3 regions of the Caproiciproducens galactitolivorans genome follow, and region 2 is predicted to be linked to each of the others. Evidence: riboswitches for the same ligand, from Rfam matches in the RefSeq annotation. Region 2 holds a riboswitch; each other region holds the start of a gene.
The links. A riboswitch is a leader RNA that binds a small molecule or an ion and turns the genes downstream of it on or off. The one in region 2 is predicted to bind fluoride.

Region 1 (6,233 bases), on a different contig from region 2:
ACCAGTACCTTGCATCCAAACAGGGAGGAAAAACAAATGAACAATAATCAGGTTCTTGCGATTTGGGGCAGCCCGGATAGTGGAAAAACCACCCTTTCTGTGAAGATCGCAAAAGGACTGGAAGCAATAAAACGGAGCGTTGCGATCGTCACCTGTGATGAAGAAACGCCATGCTTCCAGTCCTGACTCCTGCCGGGAAGCAGAATCACCCCTCTTTAGGTGAATTGTTGTCACAGTCCCGGATTTCCCAGACAGACATCTTAAAATATTCCGCACCATATGGGGACGAGATCAGTCTTATTGGCTATCGTTTGGAAGAAAATGAAACAACCTATCCTATTGTGGCGAAGCTCTCCAAAATGCGTACGGTTTCCGAGGAACTCGACTATGAAATGTATAAAGAAATAAAAATGTATTTATCTGTGCTTGCAATCATTGGAGGGATTATTCTGGCCGCATGCGCTTTGAATAATGACTGGAAAGGGTTTCTGTTTTGCACAACCAAGGGGAAGATTTCCTTGTCTATTACGGCTCTTGTGATTTTTGTAACCCTTATACGCGTTATCCGGCTGACTAAGCCGGTTGAATTCAGGAGGTAGATTTTATGTATATGCCTATATCATTGTATTCAAAAACCGTATGATGCCACTAACTTACCCGACCGCATTTGAGGATGGATGCTTGGTACTTGAGTAAATACATATGTTCTAGCAAGATTGCAATATATTCGTGCTGATTTTCATTTGCACATTGCAAAGCCACTAAAAATTGTCCAGTTTCCAGCCACTTTTTGCGCTATTTTATTATTGTTTGAACGTGCGGCTGCTAGCACAATTATGATTTAAAAGCACTAATATCAAATTTTTCGATATAGCGATATATCTGAATGCAGAGAATACAAAAACACTAGAATAAAATAAAAGACCGGAATAAATACGGTCTTTCAAACGATATATTGTTAAATTTTCCTTGCAATTTTTGTTTTTCCAACGTTACTGTATTGGGGGCAGCTTCCAGAGAACCTAGGAGAGGAACCTTTATTCCTATGTGATTGCGCCAACAATCCTTTGTGATACATAAAAATTATTTGATAACAAGGGTAAAAGCATATACTTTTACCCTTTATCATTCATGGTCGAGGTGACTGGATTCGAACCAGCGGCCTCTACGTCCCGAACGTAGCGCTCTACCAAGCTGAGCCACACCTCGAAAAATCGGCCCTCTTTGGGGCCATGGCTGCGGAAGAAGGATTCGAACCCTCACAAACAGAGTCAGAGTCTGTCGTGCTACCCTTACACAATTCCGCATCAAAATATCGGCAACTTATAATGACTTTATGGCTTTGTCACACCATATATTGTATTCCGTTCACCCCGTCAATACCTAACCTATATCGTAATGGGGGCTAACGTGTCAGCGAGATATATTCTACTACATTCAGCAGTAAAATGCAAGTTTTTTTTTTAATTTTTTTAGTACTTTGTATTTTTTCAGAACTTATTATAAAATTCCCGGTTTATGCCATCTTTTTTTGAAGTAACTTCTTCCTGCGCTCTGCGGGGGAGACAAGGTGCTTTCTCTGTGATAGGCGCTCCTTTACGCACCTCCGTATTTACACAGGCAATATTTTCTCCGCAACAGCGTAAAAACCTCATAAAAAATCATACAATAAAAAAAATTGTAAAATTAGAATACCACATCCTAGAATTATGATATAATAATTTTATAAAATTTCGAGAAAATTCAAATCATATATAAAAGCAAAATGAAAGGAGGATTATTTAGTGAAAAAAGGATTAAAAGTGGTCTGTTTCATTGCAAACAATTTTGAGGATTTGGAATTGTGGTACCCCGTTCTAAGGCTTCGGGAAGCAGGTGTAACCGTTCATCTGGTCGGAGAAAAAGCCGGCGAAAAATACATCGGGAAATACGGCGTACCTGCCACTTCCGATTATGCGTTTGGGGACATCGCCATCGAGGATTACGACGCACTTCTGGTTCCGGGCGGCTGGGCTCCGGACAAGCTCCGGCGTTTTCCGGAAGTGATCGAGATGGTTCGCGCAATAGACAGAGAAAACAAACCAATCGGTCAGATTTGCCACGCAGGCTGGGTTCTGATTTCCGCAAAAATACTGAATGGAAAGAACGTCACAAGCACGCCGGGTATTAAAGACGATATGGAAAACGCGGGAGCAAAGTGGCTGGACAAGCCCGTGGTTGTGGATGGCAATATCGTTTCCAGCCGCCGGCCGCAGGATCTACCGGGGTATATGAAAGCTTTTCTTTCCCTTCTTGAAAAGCGTTATCCGGATTCATAAATACGAAATCTGACGATTAAGATACTCGTATTTCACCGCCAAACAAAATACAAAAAAGGACGAACAAAGTATGATAAAAACAAACGAAGACGGCACGCTTGACATGAAGGTGCTCGAAATAAGCGATATCATCGACATCTCTTTGTTGCAAAAATTCCAGGATAATTTTGCAATCGGTATGAATTGTGCCAGTGTGACCGTAGACCGTAACGGCACCCCGGTAACAAATCCCAGTTCCTATACAAGATTTTGCGACGGATTTGTCCACCAGTCTCAAATTGGTGACCGCCGCTGTGCCGAATCCCACCACCGCATGGGCGAAATGGCCGCCCGCTCCGGCAGGCCGTTTGTCGGACAATGCCACGCGGGTCTGATTGATTTTGCCGCACCGATCATCATTAACGGCGAACTGATCGGAACCGTTTTGGGCGGACAGGTACTTTCGGAAAACCCCCGGGAGGAGCATTACCGCAAAGTTGCAAATGAAATTGATGTTAGTGGGGACGGGTTGGTCGAGGCGGTAAAAAAGATCAAGGTTACGGATATGAAAAGCATCAGCGCCGCCGCGGAAGTTTTGTTTATTGTCGTCAATGCACTCGCCAAAAACGGCTATGCAAAAATTGAGCTTGAACATCTCGCTAAGCTTTTGGCAAATAAATTCATCGAGATTTCGTCCACTCTGGAAGAACTTGCGTCCTCCGCGCAGAATATTACGGAACGGCAACAGGACCTGAACGAAGAGATTTCGCAAGTGGAAACCATTACGGAAGAAATTAATGATGTTTTGAAATCCATCACCCAAATCGCATCCTATACAAAGATTCTGGGCATCAACGCATCCATAGAATCGGCTCGCGTCGGGGAGGCTGGAAGAGGATTCGACGTCGTTGCAAAGGAAATTCAGACCTTGTCCCAAACTTCCAACGATACGGCCGAACATATCATGAAGCTAACAAAGAAGATCAAGGAATCCATCCAAGAAACCGTAAACAACTCTAATATCACTTTACATACGACCCAGGAACAGTCAAGCGCAATGGAGGAGGTTTCTGCCGTGATACAAGAATCCGTTCATATTGCCGATCAGCTCAACAGTCTAATGAAGCAAAATTAAGGAACGCCTGCCGAAAACGGCAGGCGTTCCTTAATTGCGTTCATTCTTTTGCGCCATACTCTTTTTCATATCTTTCAATGCATACTCGTATGATCTTCTTCGCTTCCTGCGCGTCCTGTATATGCTCAACAGCCGTAGCTTTTCCTTCGAGCTGCTTGTACACGGAGAAAAAGTGCGACATTTCTTCAAGCACATGTTTCGGCAGTTCCGTTATATCGTGATAGGCGTTATAGGTAGGGTCATGAAAGGGAACGGCAATAATTTTCTCGTCCACAAACCCGCTGTCCAGCATTGCAATGACACCGATCGGGCGACACCGAACAAGAGAAAGAGACTGTATATCCTCAGTACAGAGCACAAGAACATCCAGAGGATCACGGTCTTCCGCTATCGTGCGAGGAATAAACCCGTAATTTGCGGGATAATGCGCGGAAGTATAAAGAATTCGATCCATATAGAGCGTACCCGTACCTTTATCAAGTTCATATTTCGTTTTACAACCTTTCGGAATTTCAATGACCGCGCAAAAATCGTCTGTCTGGATTCTTTCTTTGGAGATATCGTGCCAAATGTTCAAAAATACCCCTCCAATATTCTTTTCGATGCCCCCTTCAAACGGGGTTTGAGTATGGCTATTATAGCTAGTCTGAGCGGAGAGCCGAGAAGCCGCCCCTCTTTCCCCCTCCCCGGAGTAAACAAAAAAGCTGATGCCTGCTGTGTATGCCACAGAAGTCATCAGCTTTAAAAGCAATTTTAGCATTCGCTATGGGAGAACTTCATTCCCAGTAAGTATTCTATCATAATCCAATAAAATGTCAATGTATTTCGGAGACAATCTGAACACACTATTCAATCCCCAGTTCTTTCTCACGCTTTTTCAATATTTGAAATGTTTCCGAAAAATCAAGGGTTGCAAAGTAATCCATCGGGGTTTCCGCACGCCGGATTAATTCAACAGGCCCGTCCTCTTTCAGGAGCAGCTCCGCAGAACGCAGGCGACCGTTATAATTGTACCCCATGGCGTGCCCATGTGCTCCCGCGTCATGTATTACCAGCAAATCGCCCTTATTGATTTTCGGAAGCATACGGTCAATTGCAAATTTGTCGTTGTTTTCACACAGGCTCCCAGTAATATCGTACCGATGGTCGCAGGGCGCGTTTTCTTTGCCCATAACCGTGATATGGTGGTACGCCCCGTACATTGCCGGGCGCATCAGATTTGCAGCGCAGGCATCTACGCCGATGTATTCCTTGTAAATATGTTTTTCATGGATTGCCGTTGTGACAAGGCAGCCGTATGGCCCGAGGATGTAACGCCCGAGTTCGGTGTAAATATCCACATTTTTAAGTCCCGCCGGAACCAGAATTTCTTCGTAGGCCATTCGGACGCCTTCGCCAATTTTTTCAATATCCGCCGGTTTCTGTTCGGGGCGGTACGGAATGCCGATTCCGCCGGACAGGTTAATGAAGGACACGGCAATTCCCGTCTGCTTGTACAGGTCAACCGCCGTACGGAATAAAATACCCGCCAGCGTCGGATAATACGCGTCATCCGTTGTATTGCTTGCCAGAAAGGCATGCAGACCGAACCGTTTCGCTCCATACGAACGCAGCTTGAGAAACCCTTCCTTCAACTGGTCGTAGGGGAACCCGTATTTTGACTCACCCGGATTATCCATAATTGCGTTGCTGATTTGGAAGGTTCCGCCGGGATTGTAGCGGCAGCAGATAGTTTCCGGAATACCCGTGGCTTCTTTCAGATAGTCAATATGCGTAAAATCGTCCAGGTTAATGATTCCGCCCAGCTTTTTTGCCAGCACAAATTCCTGCGCAGGCGTGTCATTGGAAGAGAACATGATATCGCTTCCGTGGAAGCCCACCGCGTCCGCAAGCATCAGTTCTGTTAAAGAAGAACAGTCCGTACCGCAGCCTTCTTCCTTCAACAGGCGAAGCAAAAAAGGATTTGGGGTTGCCTTTACCGCAAAATATTCCCGGAAACCGGGATTCCAGGAAAAAGCCTTTTGCAGCCTTCGCACATTTTCCCGAATTCCCTTTTCGTCGTAGAGATAAAATGGAGTGGGGTATTTTTCAGTAATTTTTTTTAATTGTTCTAGTGTAACAAACGGCTTCTTCAAGAAAATCAACTTCCTTCCATCATTGTGATCAGCGTAATTTCATTTTTCAATGCTTCTTTAAAAAGCTCAATCAGATTCCGTTTTTGGGAGTACAGGCAGGTTGATTCGGATCCTGCCGCGGTGTCCCCTGTCAGTACGTTTTTCGAGTCCGCAATCAGCCGGATTTGGTGCTGCCCGGTTTTCGTATGATAAACCTGCGCCCCATCCAACGCAAACGGCGGGTCGGTGATAATCACGACTTTCAACCCCCGAGCGACAGCCCCCTTGATCTGGGGCATCAGCTTTGAAAGCGTCTGCCCGGAAACGGCGAGATAGACCCGCTCCTTCGCCTTGTCAATCATGTTTTTCATTTTGTCAAAAATATTTTCTTCGCCCTTTACGGTGATATAACCCCCGGTTTCCTCCCTTTGCTCCGGGAGAACCTGCGTAAGCAATTGTGCGTATTCCTGCATGCGGCGAATCCGGTTACCGCAGAATTCCTCCGCCGGAACCGGAAGGTAGTGGGTTGCGGTATCCTCTTCTATAAACGCCGCGCCCTTTTCCACAAGGCCGGCGAGCGCCGTATACGTATTCGAGCGCGAAATCCCCGTCGCCTTCGCCGCTTCGTATCCCGTCATCCTGCCCTCGGAGCAAAGCATGAGGTAGAGCACCGACTCCTGACGGGTC
Region 2 (6,233 bases):
GCATCAAGGAATTGGAACATTGCTATTAGATAAAGTCATAAAAGAATCAGAAAAAGAAGGATTTTGGACGTTACAAGCGACAATAATGCATAATAATTATTCTTGCATTTTGTTGTTTCAAAAGTGTGGATTTCGGGAAGTCGGTTTTCGTAATAAAATAGCTCGTGATCGGTTTGGAACTTGGAGAAAGACAGTACTTATGGAAAAAAGAAGCAAATCAGATATGTTAAGCAACTGTTGCGATTCGAAACCAGTCTAACTACGTTTTCTCTGTTCACGTTTAAGATTATTTATAAAAGCAAGGAATACAGCAATAGAGAGTACTTCTATTATAACGGCATACAGAATTACATAAAGAACTGACCGCTCATATATAAAACCCATGGCTGAATTTCCAATTAACATTGCCATTCCATATATTGTGTTAAAATAACCAAAGGCTTTTCCTCTATCGGCAACAGGGGTAATATCAGATATTGCTGCTTTCATAACAGTTTCATGAATGCTCATTACACATCCCCACAATAAAATGCTGATGACAGCAAAAGCAGTTGAAGTAGAGAAGCCTAAAACTGATACAGCAATACTTAAAAGCGAAATAGATACGAGAACTTTTATTCCCATACGATCATAAAGCTTTCCGATAAAAACAGCAAGCAATCCATCAATTGCCATAGCAACTGCATATAATGTTGGAATTGCCGCTTGGTTTAATATTCTTTGAAATAAAAAGTGATAGGAAAGTATAGGAAAGCCGGCAAAGCCAAGAACACTAAAAAAAATGAACAGAGAATATAACCAATAATCAGCCGATACCTTCCTTTTTGAAGCTTGCGGTTTTTGATTTGCTGCCCCTCCGGACACGGTGATTGTTTCAAATTGCGACGGATTCGGATACTTATGCTTTGTATATAATACGACGGCAATCGTTAAAATTGCAGGAGCCCACATAATTTGAACCCCCTGCTTATACCCGCCAAAAGATGAAAGACATACCGTAAAAATAAGAGGCCCAATAATTGCGCCGATCTGGTCAAGAGCCTCACTAATACCAAAACCAAATCCAGATCCTATATGCTTTGTTGCATGTGAAATCATAGTATCTTTGCCGGGGCTGCGTACCGCTTTGCCAATTCGTTCAAGAATAATAAATAGTGCTGCAATTTCCCAATGCTCAGCCAAAGCCAGTAATGGAACTGAAATAAGCATAGCATAGCCTATAGTCGTCACAATCCAGCTATTACCGGTTTTATCAATAAAATATCCCGAAACAGCCCGGATTGCATATCCCAGGAATTCTCCAAAACCCGTTATAAGTCCAACTGCCACGGCATTGGCACCCAATACACCTAAATAGCTGCCATAGATACTACGCGCTCCTTCATAAGTAATATCCCCCAAGGCGCTGATTAATCCAAATAATAGAATAAATTCAAGTGCGAGATTTTTCTTTTTAGTTGTTTTATCCATATATTATTGTCTCCCAAATGCTGTTTCTTTTTTGCGCAGCAATTTCTTAGCATTGCCTAATCGGCAGCACATCTTTCTAATTTTGAAAAGCTTAAAAGAATTAAAGATATTATTGCACAAGCAGCTCCGAAATAAAAAGTTGCTGCCGGTGCAACTTTGTCCCATAGGAATCCGGCAATTAAATTTGCAGGTAAGGACATTAGTCCGAGAGAAGCATTAAAAAATCCGTATGCTGTGCCACGCTGATTATCAGGCACAATATGTGCAACTAACGCTTTTGCTATACCCTCTGTCGTCGCATAATAGAACCCGTAAAAGATATAAATGATCCAGATTTGCCATGCTTGATTTGCAAGAGCAAACCCGACATAGGCGATTGCGTAAATCAGCCACCCGGCTTGCATGACTTTAACCCGCCCGATTTTATCGGACAACGCACCTGCCGGTGTGGATAGGAGCGCATAGAATAGGTTAAACAGTGCATATACAACAGGAATTGCGATGACGCTGACACCTACATTTTGAGCACGTAAAATTAAATAGGAATCACTTGAATTTCCTAAAGTGAATATTAGCATTATAATCAGAAAATATAGGAATTTGCCTTTTAAGAGTGTCCAATTAAACTTACTCCCTTGGGGTGAATCCGGTTGAGACTTTTCTCTCACGAAAAAAACAATCAGCAAAAGGGTAATGGCTGAAATCAATCCGCCAATATAGAAAATAATTCTGTATCGCATAATATTTTTCGCAAGAAGCCATAAGAGACCGGCGGTAGCAAGTGGGCCAACAACAGAGCCAAATGTATCAAGTGTGCGCTGATAGCCAAAGGAAAATCCCATTTCCCCTTCTTTTGCGGATTGAGCAACAAGCGCGTCTCTTGGCGCATCCTTTATGCCCTTTCCTATACCGTCGGCAAAGCGGAGAACAAAAGCCTGCCATGCTGTAGAAGCAAAGCCGAACAAAAATCGACTGACTGCAGATAATAAATATCCAATAAATACGATTGCTTTACGCTTTTTTAGTTTATCCGACAAAAATCCAGACAAAATTTTGAAGATGCTTACGATTGTTGTAAGGCTACCTTCTACTAACCCTATCATCTCCTTGCTCATGCCAAGGACTGAGGAATAGAATACAGGCAGGATGGGCTGTATCATATCTTGCCCGAATCCTCCGAAGAAAGCTACCCATCCGAGAGTACGAACATTGTTTCTGTTTCGCTTCATGATGATACACTCCTTTTTTCTCCAACAAAAAAACTTCTATTATTTATAATAATAGAAGTCATTAACCCCAGAAATGGGGTATAAGGCGAACTTCATCGCCGTTATTCTAATTGCTTTAAGTTTAGTCATAAGACTGTGTTTTGTCAACTATAATTCAATGCTGCAAATACAATTGATAAAAGTTAGTATAATTCTTGCAGATGCTGATGCAAAGTGCTATACTACCCTTAAAGGGATGAAGCTCCCCTTCGGAATATCCGAATTGCTGATTACAGCTGATGGCTTCTACAAGATTGTAGAGGTTGTCAGCCTTTTTCATCGTCTAAGGGGGGGACTTATCAGATGGGAGGCACTGTCATGAGAAATATCCTTATCCCGATTGACGGAACGGAACGCAGCATGAAAGCGGTTGACTTGGTAAAGTCACTATACATGCCAAAAGACGTGAATATTGTACTGCTCATGGTTCGGGAAGATATTGCGTCAATGTTTTCTGCGAAAGAATTTGATAAGATAAAAAAGGAAATGAAATCGACTTTGGATGCTGTTTCCGATCAAATGCCGGGTTTTCAGGTGAAAAAAGAAGTAGTGATTGGCCGCGCCGGGGAAGGGATTTTGGATTGTGCAAACCAAAATAACATAGATATCATTGTAATGACAAAATCCACCAAAGACGGTTGGTCTCAAATGATTGGATCTGTAGCGTCTTATGTGGTAAAATACGCTAGTTGCATCGTCATGATTGTACCGGAAAACGGTTCCTATGAACGATTGAACCGTAAATTAGTAAGATGCAAGCATATGGATGATATTGTCACCTTGGCAGGGCAAGCCAGTCTGAAAACGAGCACTTGTTATCTGCCGGTTCAAGCGGGAATATGCAGTTATTTTATTACGGTCTTAGAGGGGAAAATGAGGCTGAATCATCTAGCTTTTAACCCGGATGGAAATATGTGGAACCTTCCGCCTCAGAACAAACAGCCGGATCATTACGATTTAAAGAAAGGGGAAGAAAAAGAGATTCAGGTTGAAATACTGGTTTGTTACGACCATCTGGATCAAATAAAAGTAGTAAACCCAAGCATGACGGAACCACTAAAATTCCATTATATTGCCCGCTTTGAGAACACGGAAAACTAAATAAAAGGGAATGAAGTTCTCCCTTGGCAACAAGCCGAAACGAATGGCTGATGACTTCTACAACAAATTGCGGTAGATGGCATCAGCTGTTTTTTACGGTGCTTACCGCTCAAGAGGGAATTTTTATGACCGATGAACCAACTGAGAAATATTCGGGGCCTGTTCCATTAATTGATGGATTTACGACAATTTATAAGCAAAGCATTGAGGAATTGGATAAGTCAGGGTAATTCAATTTATGAAATGGTGTTATATGAAAGTTGATAATGATATGATGCGGCGCATCCCACTTTATTTTAAGTATTTGCAAAATATCCCCCAAAATATACAAGCCTTGAAGCTAAACGCTATCGCAAAGGATCTTTCTATCCCTTCAAAAACTGTCAAGGGAGATATACAGATTCTGTTAGGTATAGAACGTTTCAGAGAAATTAATCGGGAAGAACTTTTTCAAGCGGTTTATCAGCATATGCTCTGCAAATCAGCAAGTGCGGTGGTATTGGTCGGTGTTGGAAAAATCGGGAAAGCACTTTTGGGTTATGCTGGGTTTTCCGTCTACGGTCTCGACATTCTCGCCGGTTTTGATATTAACGAACAATTGATTCGAAAAGGCGTATCGGGAAAGCCGGTTTATCCTGTTAATGAGTTGGAAGCAATATGCCATCGGTTGAATGCGAAGATTGCCATTATTGCGACACCAGGTATCAGCGCGCAAACGACCTGTGATGCACTAGTCAGAGCAGGTATCGTTGCTATATGGAACTTTTCTTCCGTCCAGCTCAAAGCTCCGAGCCATATGATGATATTCAACGAACGCATGACGGACACGCTTAGATCACTTGCTGCATATGCAAATACAATAACCCAATGTGACATGTCAACAGACGCACAAATTGGAAAGGATTGATGCTTTACGTTCTTCAGCATTTTATTCCCAAATGATGATAAGATTCCTCATCAGGAAGCGGAATCAGAACCGGGCTATTTCAAAGACCTAAATTTGGATCAAATAATCCACCCAATTTTAACCGGCTACAAAACATACCAGCTGGATCGCTGGTTTTTGACACCCCTCGCTAATGCGGATATTATCCAATATCGGCAGGATGTTATGCGTGACCTTGAAAATGATGGGCTACGGGAGCTCATTTCCACTTTTTCTAAAACCATTTTTGAGCTCAATGCCTTTCAAGATCAATTGAGGAAAATTCTGGTTTCCAATGACGCTTATCAAAACAACTATTTGGCCAGAGGACGAATGTTGGATTTTGCAAGTCGATATTGTTCCGTCATCATTGAGGCAGTAAATGGTCTAAATAAAAAGACGATACTTTCGAAAGGCTTACAGAGATTTGTGGACTATCTGCATAACTATCAAGAAAGCGAGAAGTTCCTTACCTTGAAAACAAGCGTGGATGATCTGAAAAAGGAACTTTCCACGGTGCACTATTGTATGTTGATAAAAAACGGCGCCATACGAGTCCGAAAATACGAGAATCAGCCAGACATCAGCGTTGACGTCCGCGAATTATTTGCCCGTTTTCAGCAGGGAAATGTGCAAGAGTACCGCCACAAGCTGACGGAAGAACCTCGGGCAGAGCATGTGGAAGCTGCTGTTCTCAAACTGGTCGCAACCTGCTACCCAAATGTTTTTTCTGATCTGAACGATTTCTGTATGCGGAACTTGGAATTCATTGATCCGGTTATCGCGCAGTTTTCACGTGAAGTTCACTTCTATCTTTCATGGCTGGGATTTATAGCACCTCTCAAAGAAAGGGGGCTGCCTTTCTGCTATCCCAGGCTTACGTCCGGTGCTGACAGGCTCTACGACCTAAACTTCTTCGATCTTGCACTGGCAAAGTCGCTTGGCTCTGAAAACAAGCCGGTTACAAACGATTTTACGCTGGAGCCTCCGGAACGGATTTTAGTCGTCACAGGGCCAAATCAGGGAGGAAAAACTACCTATGCGCGCGCATTTGGGCAAATCCATTATCTTGCAAGTCTCGGCTTGTGCGTTCCGGGAAAAGAGGCATCGCTTTTATTATTTGACCAGATTTACACTCATTTCGAACGCGAAGAAGATTTATCATCACTCAACGGAAAACTACAGGATGATTTGGAACGACTGTATGACATTCTAAGCCATGCCACTTCGAAAAGCCTTATTGTCATCAACGAAATATTTTCTTCAACCACCCTATCGGACGCTATTTTGCTGGGCAACCATATGATGGATGCCATTGTGAAAATCGGCTGTCCGGCTATTTGTGTAACATTTATTGATGAACTTGCCACTTACGGAAAAGAAACAGTCAGTATGATGAGTACGGTAGATGAAAACGATCCTACAATAAGGACCTTTCAAATTGTACGTAAGCCTCCTGACGGACTGGC
Region 3 (6,233 bases), on a different contig from region 2:
GAAGCGCCATGGGCAGTATCAAAGAGAAGGCCGTTTTGTAAAAGGCTTTTGCTTCGTTTCTGTCAATGATCGTATTGTGTTTCACAAGCATTCCTTTCCGGTTTTCCAAAACCAGTTTTGATTTTTATGATCAGTATATTGGTAAATCTAATTTTGCGGACCGGAACATCCGGTGTTTCCAAAGCCGGCAATAGAAAATGATCAGCCGAAAAGGCGTTTGCCGGGATGACAAAAATTTTTTTTCATAATATAATAGGGAATACGGGATTCAAAATGAAATTACATACAGAATGAAGGATATTATGAACGAAAAAGAAATTTCAGAAATTCGCCGCCGCTTTCGTCCGGATAAGAGCAATATTACCCGGATTCGCGGCTGCTACGTGAACGAGCAGAGAGAAATTGTTACGCAATTCAGCCAGTCGCTGGGGCTGATGCAGCAGGAAGAAGCCGAAGAGCTTCTGGCAATCCTAAAAAAGACGCTGTCTGGCACAATTGGGAAAAACCTGATCGACATTGAGTTTGCCACTCGACAGGTCCTCGAAGGGGAGGAACATAAGTTGCTGATGGCACTTCGAGATTCCTCGCTGGAGGACGATGATGCCGTTCGGGAATTCTATGGGCGCGTGATTCAGGCGCTTAACTTGGAGGGGAAATACCTTATTCTTTTGGCCTGCGACAAATATGATGTTCCTTACTACGCAGAGGACGGAGAAAAGCAGGAAGATTCCTCGGAAGTGTTTTCGTACTTTTTGTGCAGTATCTGTCCTGTGAAACTGACAAAGCCGGCGCTCGGTTATTATGCCAGTGAAAACACGTTCCGGAATATTGCGTCCGACTGGATTGTGTCGGCGCCGGAGCTTGGCTTCCTTTTCCCGGCTTTTGACGACCGGAGCGCCAACATTTATAACGCCCTGTACTATTCCCACAATCTTGCGGAGAACCACGCGGAATTCGTGGACGCCATATTCAAAACCGAAATCCCAATGCCGGCCGCCGAACAAAAAGAAACATTCCAATCTATTTTGAGCGAAACCATTGCAGATGACTGCAATCTGGATGTTGTGCAAACGGTTCACAGCGAATTGTCCGGGCTGATTGAAGAACACAAAACCAATAAAGAGAAAGAGCCGTTGGTGATTTCAAAGGAAACGGTGAAAGGTGTTTTGAAATCCTGTGGTGTTCCGGAAACCCGAGTCACAGCGTTTGAAGAAAAATATGACGACGCTTTTGGCGCCGATATGGAAATCAGTCCGCGTAATATCATTGATACCAAGCAATTTGAGCTGCGTACCCCCGATGTGACAATCCGTGTGAACCCGGAATGCAGCGACCTGGTCGACACGCGGGTCATCAATGGGGTGAAGTATATTTTAATCCGTGCTGATGAAGGCGTGGAGGTAAACGGTGTGAACATTCATATTTCGTAACAGTTCTTAGGAACCTAAAAAAAGATTTCCCCGCAGAACGGTTATGTGAATAATTTTACCATATATCAGCAGACTGGCAAAGATGTTGCGCGATAAAATTCGCGGCTATAAAAAGATGTCTTGAAAAAAGCGCTCCGAAAAAATCGGAGCGCTTTTTTATGCTAGGGTGAAGGCGGTTTCCTACAATAGCTGCGCAACGAATTTGCCCGTCCAGCATGCGGAAAGGGCAAGAAACAGATTCAGACAGGCGTTTAGCCCGCCCATTAAATATGCGCCTTCGGAGATAAAGGAAACCGTTTCAAAGCTGAAAGTAGAAAATGTTGTAAGCCCTCCCAAAAATCCGGTTGTCAGGAATATCCGAAGGTTTGGGGACATAGGGAATAGGCTTGTACTGGATTCCATGATAAAGCCCATGATAAACCCGCCAAGTACATTCACAAGGAAAGTCCCCAGGGGGAAGTTGCCGAAAAACTTTGAGGTAGAGCACGAAATTATGTATCTTAACATGGTACCCAAAAATCCGCCGAAACCAACAATTAATACTTTAATCATTCCCTATACCACCTTACAAAAAATAAAAGCTTCTACTTTAAGTGTAAAGTAGAAGCCATCAGCATAAAGATGCATTTTGGTGAGCCTCATCACCATATTGAACTATATAACAGGATAAAGGATATCCGTTGGTTTGTAAATACATAGAAAACATAAAGAATCGGATTCTCCTTGCTCGATTTCGTGTTTTTTGTACAATCCCTTATTGCAGCGATGCCGCCCGCATAGCCAGAATAAAATACACTCTTATTCCCGAAAAGAAAATTTTTCAGTTTCAAGAATAAGAGTGTTCGGATCAGCCAGTATGTAATAAACAAATTGTACAATTTCCAGATTATAAACTAAAAGTCATAGCTGATTTCCGTTATGGGAATGACTTTTTTTGGTACTTCCGGATGCTCTCCGATCATCTTTTCCATCCAGATCATATCGTACCATGTGCCGAACTTATAGCCGCATTTTGTAAAGTGAGCCGCTTTTGCATACCCTAAATGCTCGTGGAAAGCCATACTGGCATTGTTAAGGTGCGCATCCTCAACCGGTGTATAGGCAATGCAGGCGTTCAGGTTAATAATGTTCTGGCGTTTCAGAAGCTCCTCCAGAGCAAGATACAGTTTTTTTCCCAAGCCTTTCCTTCGGCAATCCTGTTTTATGTATATGCTGGTTTCAACCGCCCAATTGTAAGCCGCGCGCTTTTTAAATGCCGATGCATATGCATAGCCGACAATGCGCCCCTCATCCACAGCGACAATGTAGGGATACATTTGTAAAGTGTCTTTGGTTCGCCTTGAAAACTCAGCTACGGACGGTACGTCATACTCAAAAGTAATGGACGTATTCCGAACATAGGGGGAATAAATATCCAAAAGTTCTTCTGCGTCCTTTTCTGTTGCCATCCGGATCAGGGTTCCCTGCTCCATTTTACGACCTTCTTTCTTTCATAAATGTAATTCCCATTGTGGAGGTGATGGGAATCATATTCTTTCATATGACCGGCTTATCCCCTATGCGGATAACCGAAACCATAAAAAACAATAGCAGCCTTATGTCACAAAATCATGACAAACGTACCAAGGGTAATTAGTATGCCGCCGAGGATGCTTTTCACTGTTACCGTTTCCTTCAGCGCCACAAAAGCAAGAACCATGGCAATGACCACGCTGAATTTATCGATTGGGATTACTTTTGAGGCTTCGCCGATTTGAAGTGCCTTATAATAGAATAGCCATGAAAGGCCGGTTGCAATGCCGGACAGAATAAGGAATATCCAGCTTTTTTGAGTAATATTCGCAATTTGGAACTGTGTTCCGGTGATAAAAACGATTCCCCACGCCATGATTAAAACGACTGCGGTGCGTATTGCAGTAGCTAAGTTAGAGTTTATGTCCTCAATTCCGATCTTGGCCAGTATGGACGTAGACGCTGCAAATACTGCGGACAATAACGCATAAATGAACCACATGGAATTTCCGTTTTTTAACTTTTCGATCGTGCCATTCACTCCCGTTCTTTTTTTAATAAGTGCTTGTGACATTTATCTGTTGCCACTTTTTCATTATAGAAAGCCATTTTGCAATAGTATCTGTAATTATACTCATGTTATACCGCACAGGGGACCGAAAATCAATCCTGCCGAATCGGCGGCGCATCAGAAATTTCAGCGCTTCGGCCGAGCTGAACCGTAGGAGATTGTCATAAACATACGGGTATCCTGCGCGATCCCGGGACGGTACATAAAAAGAGAGGCATCGGTTCGTGGGGAAGATAAACCGATGCCTCGCAAATAGAATTATTATGAAGAATATAGCATGGAAACTTTTATCCTACTGTGGCAACAAAAATTCTTGTGCCGTTTACATAAATTCCGGCTGCAGAGTCCGCCGCGCCGGCGGAAGTAATTTTGTAGTAATAATCATTGCCGGATTTGGAAACAAAAGCGAGCTTGAAGCACGGAGTTCCAACGGTAACGGATGGGGCTGTGGCGGAGGTAATCTTGAAGGTATAGGCGCCATGCACCGTCAAATCCATTGTCGTATCACTTGTGAAAGTGTTGCCTTTTACGGTGGCAACAAAAATTCTTGTGCCGTTCACATAGATTCCGGCTGCGGAGCCCGACGCACCGGCGGAAGTGATTCTGTAGAAATAATCATTGCCGGATTTGGAAACAAAAGCGAGCTTGAAGCACGGAGTACCGACGGTAACGGTTGGAGCCGCCGCCGAGGTAATCTTGAACATATAGGATCCGTTTACTTCTAAATCCATGGTGGTGTCGCTTGTGAAGGAATAGCCTTTTACCGTAGCGACAAAGAGCTTGTTGCCATTCAGGTATATGCCCGTTGCGGCGCCAATGGGGCCGACTGCGGTAAGCTTGTAGAAGTATTCGTTGCCGTTTTTGGCATACAGCGCTACGGTGAATACGCCGCCTGTGCCGGCTACAACGGAAGGTACGGACGATGAGGTCACTTTCATAATGTAGCTGGAGCCCTTTTCGACCGAGAGGTCGGCGTTTGTGTCGGAAACAGCGGTCGGTTCAGCAAGAGCGGTAATCGTGCATTGCGCCGTACCGTAGTCATCCATTTCGTAGCCGTCCGCGTCATAGAGCGTTGCGGTCAGAGTCGCCTTGTTTTCCGACGCGAAAACCGGGTCAAAACCGGTTACCTTTACGGTTGCGGAAGCGCCGGAGGAGGTGAGCTCAAATATGTCGTTGCTGCCGTCGATGTCCCAGACAATCCTGCCCCCGTCGGGGAGAGAGGTCCCGGCCGGGTAAGCGGCAGCGGTGAATGTCTCTGAACAGCCCTTCGCAATGCTTGAAGTGTCTTTATTAATCGCAAGGCCTGCAAAAGAAAGGGAGGCAATTTTAAACGTATCGGTTGCCGCGCCGGCTGTTTTTGCAAGCGTATAACCGAAGGTGTTGAAATCGTCCGCGTCAACCGCATTTGCAGCAGCCTTGAAGACGGTGGTGCCGGCCGCAAAGGTTTTGTCGGTCAGCTTCAGCGTGACACCGGAGGCGCTGCCGGTTACATAAAGGTTTCCGGCTGCAATCTTCATTGTGCCGTCGCCGCTGATTGTATCTGCCGTAACCATGCCGTCAAATGCAAGCGTGGTATCGGTATCTAAGGAAATAGTGTCAACCGTAACGGAACCGCCGACGGTTGCGCTTGTGTCTTCATGCTGGGTGTAAATCGTCCCGTTTTTCGCGTTGGCGGGAGCGGGGATTTTTCCGATGAAGGCATCGCTGTCATCGCCGAGATACACACTTGTTTCGCGGAAATCGAGGTCGATGGCGTTTATGCCGATGCTGTCGCCGGATAAGGTGATGGAACCGTCCGCGTCCGATTTCAGGCCGGCGCAGGTGATTTTGGATTCCTTAGAGGACAGAAAGATCTCCTGCGCGGTAATTTTACCCATTACAACAGGGGTGTCCGATTCATTCGCGCGGACGGTAACCGTACCGCCCGCGTCGATTGCTCCGGTTGTGCCCGCGTTTACGGTTACGTTGCTGTCCGAATCTAAGGTTACATCCGTAACATCGATATTTCCGGTCTTGCCGCCGCTTACAAGAACTGATTCTCCGCCGGACGTGGCCGTGGCTCCGCTCGTTTTAATGTCGCCGACGGTGCCGTCCGTAACTTCAACGGTGCCGCTTTCTATATCGATGGAACCGACCTTCCCGCCGTTGATCTGGAGGTTCCCGACATGGCCGGAAATTTTCTTCACATTGGTTTTCTCTTCGACATACACGCTTGTGGTGCCCTTGGGGAATATCACTTCACTATCCGTAACATTGCTTGTTCCGGAATTTGCGTTGCCGGTCAGCATGGTTTTTCCGTCCGTCTTCTTAATCGTAAAAACTTTGCTGTCCGGGAATAAGGTCGCTGCGTCCGTCTTTTTTTCAATTTTTGTTTTCAAGGTGTAAGCGTCGCTTGAGCTGGTCGACGCCTTATAGGTGGAACCGTCTGCAACCAGCTTTTTTACTGTGATGGACACGTTCATGGTGGACGCGTCCTGTGTGTACCGGTTGGTTTCGGAAGAGAAAGCCCTGCCGACGGTGGCGGTCGGGAAGCGGGTGAACGCCGAAGCCGTGTCCGCGACCGGAATATGTACGTCATTGCCCGTCACGCTGAAGCTGTAGGCGTTTTTATCCGTAATACCGGAGGTCGCCGCGGTTAGGTCGGCGGGTTCATAAACCGCCAGCGCGGAATCGGCGCTCGGTTTTGCCTTGTAAATACCCAAAGTCTTTGTATAGTTGGC

Region 1: linked by a shared signal. The riboswitch ahead of P9B68_RS04130 (inorganic diphosphatase) and the one ahead of P9B68_RS09110 (MFS transporter) in region 2 are both predicted to bind fluoride.
Region 3: linked by a shared signal. The riboswitch ahead of crcB (fluoride efflux transporter CrcB) and the one ahead of P9B68_RS09110 (MFS transporter) in region 2 are both predicted to bind fluoride.

What each region holds. Positions count from the first base shown of each region.
Region 1 covers NZ_JAJUFJ010000003.1:140,846-147,078, reverse strand. Annotated here, with positions in the region: gene P9B68_RS04160 (P-loop NTPase family protein) at 37-186, shown strand; gene P9B68_RS04155 (hypothetical protein) at 171-599, shown strand; tRNA gene P9B68_RS04150 (tRNA-Pro) at 1,133-1,209, opposite strand; tRNA gene P9B68_RS04145 (tRNA-Gln) at 1,234-1,307, opposite strand; gene P9B68_RS04140 (type 1 glutamine amidotransferase domain-containing protein) at 1,785-2,318, shown strand; gene P9B68_RS04135 (PocR ligand-binding domain-containing protein) at 2,389-3,432, shown strand; gene P9B68_RS04130 (inorganic diphosphatase) at 3,473-4,009, opposite strand; fluoride riboswitch at 4,152-4,225, opposite strand; gene P9B68_RS04125 (diaminopimelate decarboxylase) at 4,278-5,567, opposite strand; gene P9B68_RS04120 (TrmB family transcriptional regulator) at 5,573-6,233, opposite strand, start outside.
Region 2 covers NZ_JAJUFJ010000011.1:92,627-98,859, forward strand. Annotated here, with positions in the region: gene P9B68_RS09100 (GNAT family N-acetyltransferase) at 1-259, shown strand, start outside; gene P9B68_RS09105 (MFS transporter) at 256-1,470, opposite strand; gene P9B68_RS09110 (MFS transporter) at 1,527-2,699, opposite strand; fluoride riboswitch at 2,745-2,808, opposite strand; fluoride riboswitch at 2,922-2,994, shown strand; gene P9B68_RS09115 (universal stress protein) at 3,057-3,839, shown strand; fluoride riboswitch at 3,837-3,906, shown strand; gene P9B68_RS09120 (redox-sensing transcriptional repressor Rex) at 4,093-4,746, shown strand; gene P9B68_RS09125 (MutS-related protein) at 4,840-6,233, shown strand, end outside.
Region 3 covers NZ_JAJUFJ010000002.1:8,779-15,011, reverse strand. Annotated here, with positions in the region: gene P9B68_RS02455 (MATE family efflux transporter) at 1-91, opposite strand, end outside; gene P9B68_RS02450 (DUF4317 domain-containing protein) at 303-1,430, shown strand; gene crcB (fluoride efflux transporter CrcB) at 1,611-1,982, opposite strand; fluoride riboswitch at 2,025-2,085, opposite strand; gene P9B68_RS02440 (GNAT family N-acetyltransferase) at 2,324-2,902, opposite strand; gene P9B68_RS02435 (EamA family transporter) at 3,031-3,444, opposite strand; gene P9B68_RS02430 (hypothetical protein) at 3,801-6,233, opposite strand, start outside.